DNA from 3 places in the Bariatricus sp. HCP28S3_D3 genome. Region 1 is predicted to be linked to each of the others. Evidence: predicted binding sites of a transcription regulator. Region 1 holds the regulator's gene; each other region holds the start of a gene.
What was found. Region 1 encodes NrdR, which represses ribonucleotide reductase genes. Its sites were predicted from a motif close to CACAANATNTTGTG; they were not measured.
Positions count from the first base shown of each region.

Region 1 (3,284 bases):
GTACAAATCTATTTGGCGGATACGCCACACTGAGGAAACACGAAGTGTTTTCGAGGTTGGCTCTGAACAGTTACCATGATTTTTATTTATGAATTCATCTGATCCAGAATCATATCCAGAATCCGCGCCGCCGTCTCTTCCTTACTCAGAAGAGGCAGTGCAGTCTCGTTTTCTCTGGTAATCAGAGTCATCCTGTTCGTGTCACCTTGAAAACCGGCTCCGGCATCCCTGAGATTGTTTGCCGCTATCATATCCAGATTTTTCTTTTCCAGTTTTGCTCTGGAATTCTCAACCATGTTCTCTGTTTCCATAGAAAATCCACACAGAAACTGTCCCGGTTTTTTATGTTCTCCAAGGTATTTCAGAATATCATCCGTTTTCTCCAGTTCCAGAACCATCTGCTCACCGGATTTCTTCATTTTTTGATCATTCACATACTTCGGGCGATAATCCGCAACCGCGGCCGCTTTGCAGACAATATCCGCATTTTCAGCCTCTCTGCGGACCGCCTCAAACATCTCTTTTGCCGTCGTGACCAGAACCACATTCACAAACATCGGCTTTGGAATGGAAGTCGGTCCGCTCACCAGCGTGACATCGGCTCCCCTTGCGGCACAGACTTTCGCCATCGCATATCCCATTTTTCCGGAAGAATGATTGGTGATATACCGCACCGGGTCAATGGCCTCTTGCGTCGGCCCTGCAGTGACCAGAACCCTCTTCCCGATCATATCCTTTTCCCATGCCAGCTCATGATAAATATATTCATAAAGCTCTTCCGGTTCCGGCATTTTTCCGATTCCGCTCGTTCCGCATGCAAGATGCCCCTCGGCAGGCTCGATCACTTCATATCCGTATTTTTTCAGGATCGCGAGATTATCCTGCACTACCGGATTCAGATACATCTCCGAATTCATCGCAGGCGCAATGAATTTCGGGCATCGTCGGCAAGCCATCACAGTCGTGGTCAACATATCATCTGCAATTCCGTGAGCCAGTTTCCCGATCACATTCGCAGTCGCCGGGGCAATCATTACCAAATCTGCCACACTGGCGAGTGCGACATGCTCCACGCTGTACTCGAAGTTCCGGTCAAATGTATCGATCAGACACTTATGCTTCGTCAAAGTCTCAAATACAATCGGATTGATGAAATTCGTTGCATTCCTCGTCATGAGTACCTGCACATCATACCCGTTCTTAACCAGCATACTTGCCAGCGACGCTGTCTTATACGCGGCGATTCCGCCCGTCACTCCAAGTACAACTGTCTTCTTTTGCTCCATCAAAGTGTACACTCCTTCGTCTGTTTACTTGTCCGCTTCCAGAACACATTATTCCAGAATTTTCTTCAGTTCCGCCATAAATGTATTTACATCTTTAAACTCTCTGTAAACAGATGCAAATCTGACGTAAGCAACCGCATCCAGTTCTTTCAGATGTCCCATCACGATCTCGCCGATCACACTGCTCGGAATTTCCTTCTCTTCCCGGCTGAAAATATCGGTCTCGATCGTGTCGATCGTCTTCTGGATCTCAGAAGTCGGCACCGGTCTCTTATAGCATGCCCTTAAAACACCGCCTTCAATCTTCGCACGGTCATACTGTTCCCTGGTATTGTCTTTCTTAATGATGATCAGCGGAATCGTCTCCACTTTCTCATACGTTGTAAACCTCTTGCTGCAGGCATCGCAGGAACGTCTTCTCCTGATCGATGTCCCGTCATCAGCCGGTCTTGAATCAATAACTCTGGTATCAATGTTACCACAATATGGACACTTCATCTTCTATCCTCCTGTCTCTTTCTCTCCCCACACACCCCGGAAAACGCTATGGTCCCGTGTGGCGACCTTTTCCTCAATATTAATAGTATAAATGTAGACTATTTTCTTGTCAAACAAAATTCCCCGAAATACTTACAGTCTGCTTTTCAGAATCTGCCATGCCTGTACAATGATTGCCGCATGGTCGCAGGCTATCTGATTTGTATCCATGACTTGGAAGTCTCTTTCCTGCACAATGTCCCCTTTTAAATCCTCTTCTACCACAGCCGTAAGTTCCAGTTCATATGCCTTATTCTCCAATCTGAGGAAATGGCTTCTTTTCCTGCCTCCGTCTTCTACATTTTCCCAGGCGCCGCTTTCACAGTAAATCTCGCACCACAGAGCCGCATCCGCATCATCTCCTGCATGCACCGTCACTTTGGTTTCCTCCACAACAGACATATATGCAGAGGTGATCACACGCGCTCGCGGATCCCGGTTCGCATTTCCATACACCGCGATCTGTTCCATGGGCAGGTCGTCCACACCGGTCTCTTCCATCAATTCCCGCTTCGCCGTATCTCTCAGATTCTCCCTCAGATTAATAAACCCTCCCGGGAGAGCCCACCATCCGATGCACGGATGATTCCCTCTCCTGATCATCAGAACCTTCCATACAGAATCCAGGTTCGGCCCTTTCGATTCCACTCCCTTATCCGACCAGGAAAATACAACCGCATCCGTTGTCACACAGGGGTTCTTATATTTATATGGATCATATTCTTCCAGAAATTCTTCCAGATCCTGCCCCTTATCATTCTTCTTTCCGTTTCCCGTGAATGGGGCAATGTTCTCCAAAAATGCTGCCATTTTCAATTCCTCTCCTTCTTTTTTTATTTCTTATTTACACGTTTTTAAAAATTTCTCTTCGCAGATTTCTACCAGAATGATATCGGGCCCGATTCTGCAGATACATTCAAACGGAATAATATATTCCGCATCATATCCAAACAGCCCGCACACCTTCCCCGGTCCCGGCACTATGATAGCCTCCACTGTCCCGGAGCACTTATCCAGTATAATATCCGTCACACACCCCAGCCGTCTCCCATTACAGGTGTTGATTACTTCCTTCTCTCTCAGTTCGCAAAAACGGATCCGGTTTTCTTTGTCACATTTTTCTTTCACGGCACACACTCCGAACTCTTCTTATTGCCAGTATATGATGTTTCCCGGCTTCCGGACCTGATTCTTCCATGCTTTTTCTTGAAAACTGCAGATTTCATGCTATGATATAAGTATTAATTATCAGTACACTAGTATTTTACTACACATATACAATTATTTCATCATTTTTACATCAGGAGGACTTTACTATGGAAACCATTCATGTCAGTAAGATACATTTCACCTCCAAACCGGATTGTTCCAAACGCCTGGCGAAAGAAGAAAGGGTCTATGATTTTCTTGACAAACTGCAGATTCCCTATGAAGGTGTCGATCATGATATTGCCAACACCA
Region 1 is NZ_JBQHTK010000001.1:76,002-79,285, forward strand. Features, by position in the region: gene coaBC (bifunctional phosphopantothenoylcysteine decarboxylase/phosphopantothenate--cysteine ligase CoaBC) at 87-1,286, opposite strand; gene nrdR (transcriptional regulator NrdR) at 1,335-1,784, opposite strand; gene ACTNB3_RS00335 (NUDIX domain-containing protein) at 1,917-2,633, opposite strand; gene ACTNB3_RS00340 (PRC-barrel domain-containing protein) at 2,664-2,921, opposite strand; gene ACTNB3_RS00345 (prolyl-tRNA synthetase associated domain-containing protein) at 3,140-3,284, shown strand, end outside.

Region 2 (3,284 bases), on a different contig from region 1:
TGAGGTGGAGTTTGTTGTTGGGATTGCGGTTGGGGGTGGGGTTTGGTAGAATGGTTAAGAGAATATAGTTTTGTTGGGGATGGTGAGGATAGGAAAGTGAATTTGAGAGAGAAGGCAAAAGAACTGAAGGCAGATATTCCGGTTATTTATCTGGTGTTGTGTGTGATTGTTAAAATCTTTAGATGAACTATTGGAGTGAAGGAGGAAGAAGAGATGAGTATTAAAAATGAACCAAAGATTAAGAATCCTCTTATTGTTGCGATCAGGGAGCAGTTGGAGCACCGGGCGCTTTGGATGTATTTGCTTTGTGATGAGGCGAAGAAGAAAGGGCTGGATTCGAAGGAGTATGCGCCGGATGCGATCCGCAGATGTGGTCTTTATCAGGGAGCAAATCTGCGAAAGAAGGCAGGCGGCAGGGATTCGCTGAAGGGGCTGAAGAAAACGTTGTTTTCGAAGTTTGCACAGTGGGTTTTTGAGATGGATATCAAGCAGTGTACGGATGATCATCTGGATATTGATTTTAATTATTGTCCGCTGGTGAAAGCGTGGCAGAAGCAGGGATGTACGGATGAGGAAATCCGGGTGCTCTGTGATCATGCGATGTGTGGTGACAGGGGAATTGCGGAGAGTTTCGGATGCGAGCTGGATCTGCCCGCGACGATTGCGAATGGGGATGAGGTGTGTAAGATCCGGTTCGTGAGGAGAAAGAAATAGAAGGAAGTCTCATGGTTGCCTAGCACACAGTTGCTCTACGCTTCGTAGGTTGCTGTTTTTTTTAAATGGAAGATACAATAAAGCTATGAAAAAACAGCAAAGAGAGGTAAATGTAAATGGGATATGTAATCGGAAAAACAAGAAAAGAACTGAGAGAAAAGAAAAAACTAACGCAGAAGGAATATGTCCGGTCTGTGGAAATATTATTGCATCCGCAGGATTCGGGTCATTCACCTGCTGTGGAATCGTGCTACCTGAACAGGAGGCCGAGCAGCCGGAATAGGATCATCAGATTATGGTCGAAACTGTGGATAATTTAAAGGATAGGGGGATTTAGAAAAAGCAGATGTTTCGTGTTCATACGTGGAATGTCTGTTTTTTTCATGTTACTTTTCACACAGTAACCAGCATTTACTGCGGGCTACGTGCCAAGAGCGTACATCAACTTTTTCATGTTTATATTTGGAGCAGTAAATACAAGAACATTGACTTAATCCGGGAGAAATGGTAAAATAGAAAAGCAAAATAAAGCACATAATATTGTTTTAAAATAATACAACAAACACAATATATAGTAGAAAGGAGACGATTTATGGATCTGAAAGATGTCAGAGTGATCAAGAAGGACGGAACGAAAGAAGAATTTAATGTACAGAAAGTCGTTGTGGCTGTCAATAAATCTGCCTATCGTGCCCTGATTCAGTTTACGGAGGAAGACATTCAGTTCATCTGCCGGTTTGTGGAAGAGAAGGTCCTTGAGCTGGGAGTGAAGGAGATTCAGATTGCCCAGATGCACAATGTGGTGGAAGGCGCTCTGGAGAAAGTGAATCCGATCGTGGCAAAGAGTTACCGGGATTACCGGAATTATAAGCAGGATTTTGTGCACATGCTGGATGAGGTTTACCGGAAGAGCCAGTCGATCATGTACATCGGGGATAAGGAGAACAGTAATACGGACAGTGCGCTGGTGTCTACGAAGAGAAGTCTGATTTTCAATGAATTGAACAAAGAGCTTTATAAGAAATTTTTCCTGACTGTGGAGGAGCTTCAGGCGATCCGGGAAGGGTATATTTATATTCACGATATGTCAGCGCGCAGGGATACGATGAACTGCTGCCTGTTTGATGTGAAAAATGTTCTGACCGGAGGGTTCGAGATGGGAAATCTGTGGTATAATGAACCCAAGACACTGGACACAGCCTTTGATGTGATCGGAGATATTGTGCTGAGCGCTGCAAGCCAGCAGTACGGAGGATTTACGGTGCCGAGTGTGGATGAGATCCTGGAGCCATATGCCGAGAAGTCACATAAATTACATCTTGAAAAATATCGTTCACTGGGGCTTCCGGAAGAGGCCGCACAGGAAGTAGCGTGGAAGGATCTTGAAAAAGAGATGGAGCAGGGCTTCCAGGGATGGGAATATAAATTCAACTCTGTTTCATCAAGCCGCGGGGACTATCCGTTCATCACCGTGACGAGTGGAACGAATATCAGTAAATATGGAAAGCTGATTACGAAAACTATGCTGGAGGTTCGCAAGAACGGTCAGGGTAAGGCCGGACATAAAAAGCCGGTATTATTCCCGAAACTTGTATTTCTGTATGATGAGAAGCTTCATGGACCGGGAGCTCCGGCGGAGGATCTGTTTGAAGCCGGGATTGAATGTTCGAGAAAAACGATGTATCCTGATTGGCTGAGCCTTACCGGAAAAGGGTATGTTCCAAGTATGTACAAGAAATATGGGAAGATCGTAAGCCCTATGGGATGCAGGGCGTTCCTTTCACCGTGGTATGAAAGAGGCGGAATGAATCCGGCAGATGATGATGACAAACCGGTCTTTGTCGGGCGGTTTAATATCGGGGCAGTCAGTCTGCATCTTCCGATGATCCTTGCAAAATCAAGGCAGGAGAACCGGGATTTCTTTGAAGTGCTGGATTATTATCTGGAATTGATTCGGAAGCTGCATATTCGTACCTATGATTATCTCGGCGAGCTGCGTGCGTCAACCAATCCGCTGGCATACTGTGAGGGTGGATTTTATGGCGGTCATCTGAAACCGCATGATAAGATCAAGCCACTTCTCAAATCGGCGACAGCATCCTTTGGAATCACGGCGCTGAATGAGCTGCAACAGCTGTATAATAAAAAGTCTCTGGTGGAAGACGGGGAGTTTGCACTGGAAACATTGGAATATATCAATAAAAAGGTGCAGGAGTTCAAGAAAGAGGATGGGCATCTGTATGCGATCTACGGCACTCCGGCAGAAAATCTTTGCGGCGTTCAGGTACAGCAGTTCCGTAAGAAATACGGTATTGTGGAAAATGTTTCGGATCGTGCGTATGTGAGCAACAGTTTCCATTGCCATGTGACCGAAGATATCACTCCGATCCAGAAGCAGGATCTGGAGAATAGATTTTGGGATCTGTGCAACGGTGGAAAGATCCAGTATGTGAAATATCCAATCAATTATAACGTGGAAGCAATCAAGTCACTGGTACGCCGTGCGATGGATATGGGATTTTATGAAGGTGTAAATCTATCGCTTGCATATTGTGATGACTGCGGTCATG
Region 2 is NZ_JBQHTK010000003.1:71,135-74,418, reverse strand. Features, by position in the region: gene ACTNB3_RS03895 (hypothetical protein) at 43-186, shown strand; gene ACTNB3_RS03890 (L-2-amino-thiazoline-4-carboxylic acid hydrolase) at 214-714, shown strand; gene ACTNB3_RS03885 (hypothetical protein) at 800-997, shown strand; gene nrdD (anaerobic ribonucleoside-triphosphate reductase) at 1,307-3,284, shown strand, end outside.
Region 2: the regulator NrdR is predicted to act here: its motif matches at 1,278-1,291, upstream of nrdD (anaerobic ribonucleoside-triphosphate reductase).

Region 3 (3,284 bases), on a different contig from region 1:
TGTGACCTCGTATTTTGAGATTCTAGGGGCATTTTTCTCATCCTATATATCAATAGGTTAATGCTTGATGATTCCACCATTCATCTGCTATAGATGGAATATTCTTAGAAAGAAAATTATCAAAATTGATTTTTTTGATTGTCTCGTTGTTGAAAGTTGCTTTAATAACAATATCCTCTTCAATATTTCCATATGAATCTTGTAAAGGATAAGTAACATTAATATCAACATTAACATCTATGTCCTCTTGGATTCCTTTTAAAATGTTAGCAATATCCATATACATTCCTTCTACTGTCATTTTAGAGGTTAAGTTTTCACTGCCTTTAAATTTTATCAATGCAAAATTGTTATCTGGAACATAGTTAAACGTTTCCAAATTTTCTTCTCCCACAACTTTTATAATCTTTTCCTTTATGGCTTCCTCTGTTGAATCTTTTGTTGTCTTGTCCTCGGAAACCGTACTTTCTTTGGTTTGTTTAGTTGATTCTTCTTTTTTCGGTTTTTCTTCTGTCTTCTTTTTCTCTTCCTCTTCCTTTTTTTCTGGTTTCTTTTTTTTATCCTTTTCGGATTGTTCTTTTTCTGTTTGTTCCTTTTTTGCCTGTTCTTCTTTCTCTTGCTCTTTTTGCTCTTCAAGTCGTTGCTGTTCATACTTTGCCCTGCTTTCTGGTGTTTCAAATACTGCAAACAATACAATGCTTACAACGAAAACAACTACAGAAATCAATAAGCCTTTAGAATAAAGTTTCTTTTTAGGCTTTTTCCTTATTTTGTTTACAATAAGCATAATTATAAAAATGAATCCTGCAAACATTGAACACATACATAACAAGGTGGCAAATAATTCCATAAACAAAACCTCTCTTCCTTTGTTTTATTAAAATATTAGCCGATTATGGCTAATATTATTATAGCCAATATATGGGTATTATGCAAGTAGGAGGATTTGCCTTATGATAACTTACGACCCATTTTGGACAACATTAAAATCAAAAAACATTTCACAATATAAGTTGATAAAAGATTTTCATGTATCAGCAGGTCAATTATCACGTATGAGAAAGAATCAATATATTTCAACACACACAGTTGATGTCTTGTGTAACATCTTAGATTGTCAAATAGAAGATATAATGATATTTTCTAAAACTATGGCACAAGACAAATAAAAAAGCAATGGTATGAATACAAATTGTTTTGTACACATAACATTGCTTTTTTCTTGTGTTAACTTTCGTGTTAACTTTTTCTAGTAGGCATACGAAAAGCCTTTCTTTTACTAGATTTTTAACAGGGGATGAGAGAATCGAACTCCCGCTAAGAGTTTTGGAGACTCCTGTCATACCATTTGACCAATCCCCTATGTATTGAATTGATTTGCGTGAAATCACACTGTATTCTTATACCATAGTTTGTAATATTTGTCAATCAATATCTTTGAAAATAGAGTGCCGGGAAGTAAAAAAATAATGGGAGTGAAAGTTGAGGTTTACGTGCTAATCTGTAATTATTTTGTTTTAGAACGTAGTGGTTGGGGAGTATTACGTTTTGTTTTCAATTTGTTGCTGTATTCGCTATACTAGTATATCGGCTTGGTCATTAAGCTGAATTAAGATAATCAGAAAATAATGTATTTCATTTCGAAGTTCTTGAGTTGTATATGTACGTTGGTAGACACCGATATAATTGGCAGAAATTATTTTTGATTCAAAGATAAGAGTTGCAATTTTCTGAAAAAATGTGGAAATGAAGAATTTTAAAAATATGGCGATTTGCTCTTTTATTTTGCCATGGATTGGTGTATGATAGATAACGTAGCCACCAAATATAGTGGAGAAACGCAAAAGTGACGCAACATTTGGTAGATGTTGATAGGGGTTAAAGGTAAGGAGAAATATATGGATACAGTAGTAAAAACAAGGGTTATCAAGAGGAATGGGGAAGAAGTATCATTTGATCAGACTAAGATTGTGAATGCGATTGAGAAGGCTAATCAGGAGATTGCACCGATTCATCAGATGAATCAGCATCAGATTCTGGCGATCGCAGATACCATTGCTCAGAAGGCAGAAGAGATGACACATGCTGTTCATGTGGAAGATATACAAGATATGGTAGAGACCGGAATTATGGAGATGCGTGGGTATGAGGTGGCGCAGAAGTACGTGCGCTATCGTTATAAGAGAGAACTGACTCGTAAGTCCAATACTACAGATAATGGAATTCTGTCTCTTCTGGAACACATGAATGAAGAAGTGAAGCAGGAAAATTCGAATAAGAATCCGGTCATCAATTCGACACAGAGAGATTATATGGCAGGAGAAGTAAGTAAGGATCTGACTCGCCGTGTCCTTTTGCCGGAAGAGATTGTACGTGCACATGAAGAAGGAATCATCCATTTCCATGATATGGATTATTTTGCACAGAAGGAACATAACTGTGATCTGATCAACCTGGAGGATATGCTTCAGAACGGAACGGTGATCAGCGAAACGATGATTGAGAAACCGCACAGCTTTTTTACTGCTTGTAATGTCACCACACAGATCGTAGCACAGGTAGCCAGCAACCAGTATGGCGGACAGTCATTTACACTGTCTCATCTGGCACCGTTTGTGGATGTGAGCCGTCAGAAAATCCGTAAGAGTGTGATTGAGGAGAGAATGGAATCCGGTGAATCACTGGATGAAGGAATCATCAAAAAAGTGACAGAGCGTCGTCTCCGTGAGGAAGTGAAGAGCGGAATCCAGACGATCCAGTATCAGCTGATCACGCTGATGACCTGTAACGGACAGGCACCGTTTGTGACTATGTTCATGTATCTGGATGAGGTCCCGGAAGGACAGACCAGAGATGACCTTGCGATGATCATTGAAGAAGTACTGATCCAGCGTATGCAGGGAGTTAAAAATGAGAAGGGTGTCTGGATCACTCCGGCTTTCCCGAAACTGATCTATGTGCTGGATGAGGATAATATCACAGAAGAATCCAAGTACTGGTATCTGACAGAACTGGCAGCAAAATGTACCGCAAAACGTATGGTTCCGGATTACATTTCCGCAAAGAAGATGCGAGAACTGAAGCAGGGCGATGTGTACACCTGTATGGGATGCCGTTCTTTCCTGACGGTAGAAGATTCTCAGCGCAATCCGGATGGAAGCCACAAATACTACGGAAGATTTAATCAGGGAGTTGTGACGATCAATCTTGTAGACGTTGCATGTTCTTCCGAAGGGGATATGGATAAATTCTGGGAAATCCTGGATGAGAGACTGGAACTTTGC
Region 3 is NZ_JBQHTK010000017.1:5,267-8,550, forward strand. Features, by position in the region: gene ACTNB3_RS11010 (hypothetical protein) at 50-850, opposite strand; gene ACTNB3_RS11015 (helix-turn-helix domain-containing protein) at 954-1,169, shown strand; tRNA gene ACTNB3_RS11020 (tRNA-Trp) at 1,292-1,362, opposite strand; gene nrdD (anaerobic ribonucleoside-triphosphate reductase) at 1,899-3,284, shown strand, end outside.
Region 3: the regulator NrdR is predicted to act here: its motif matches at 1,820-1,833, upstream of nrdD (anaerobic ribonucleoside-triphosphate reductase).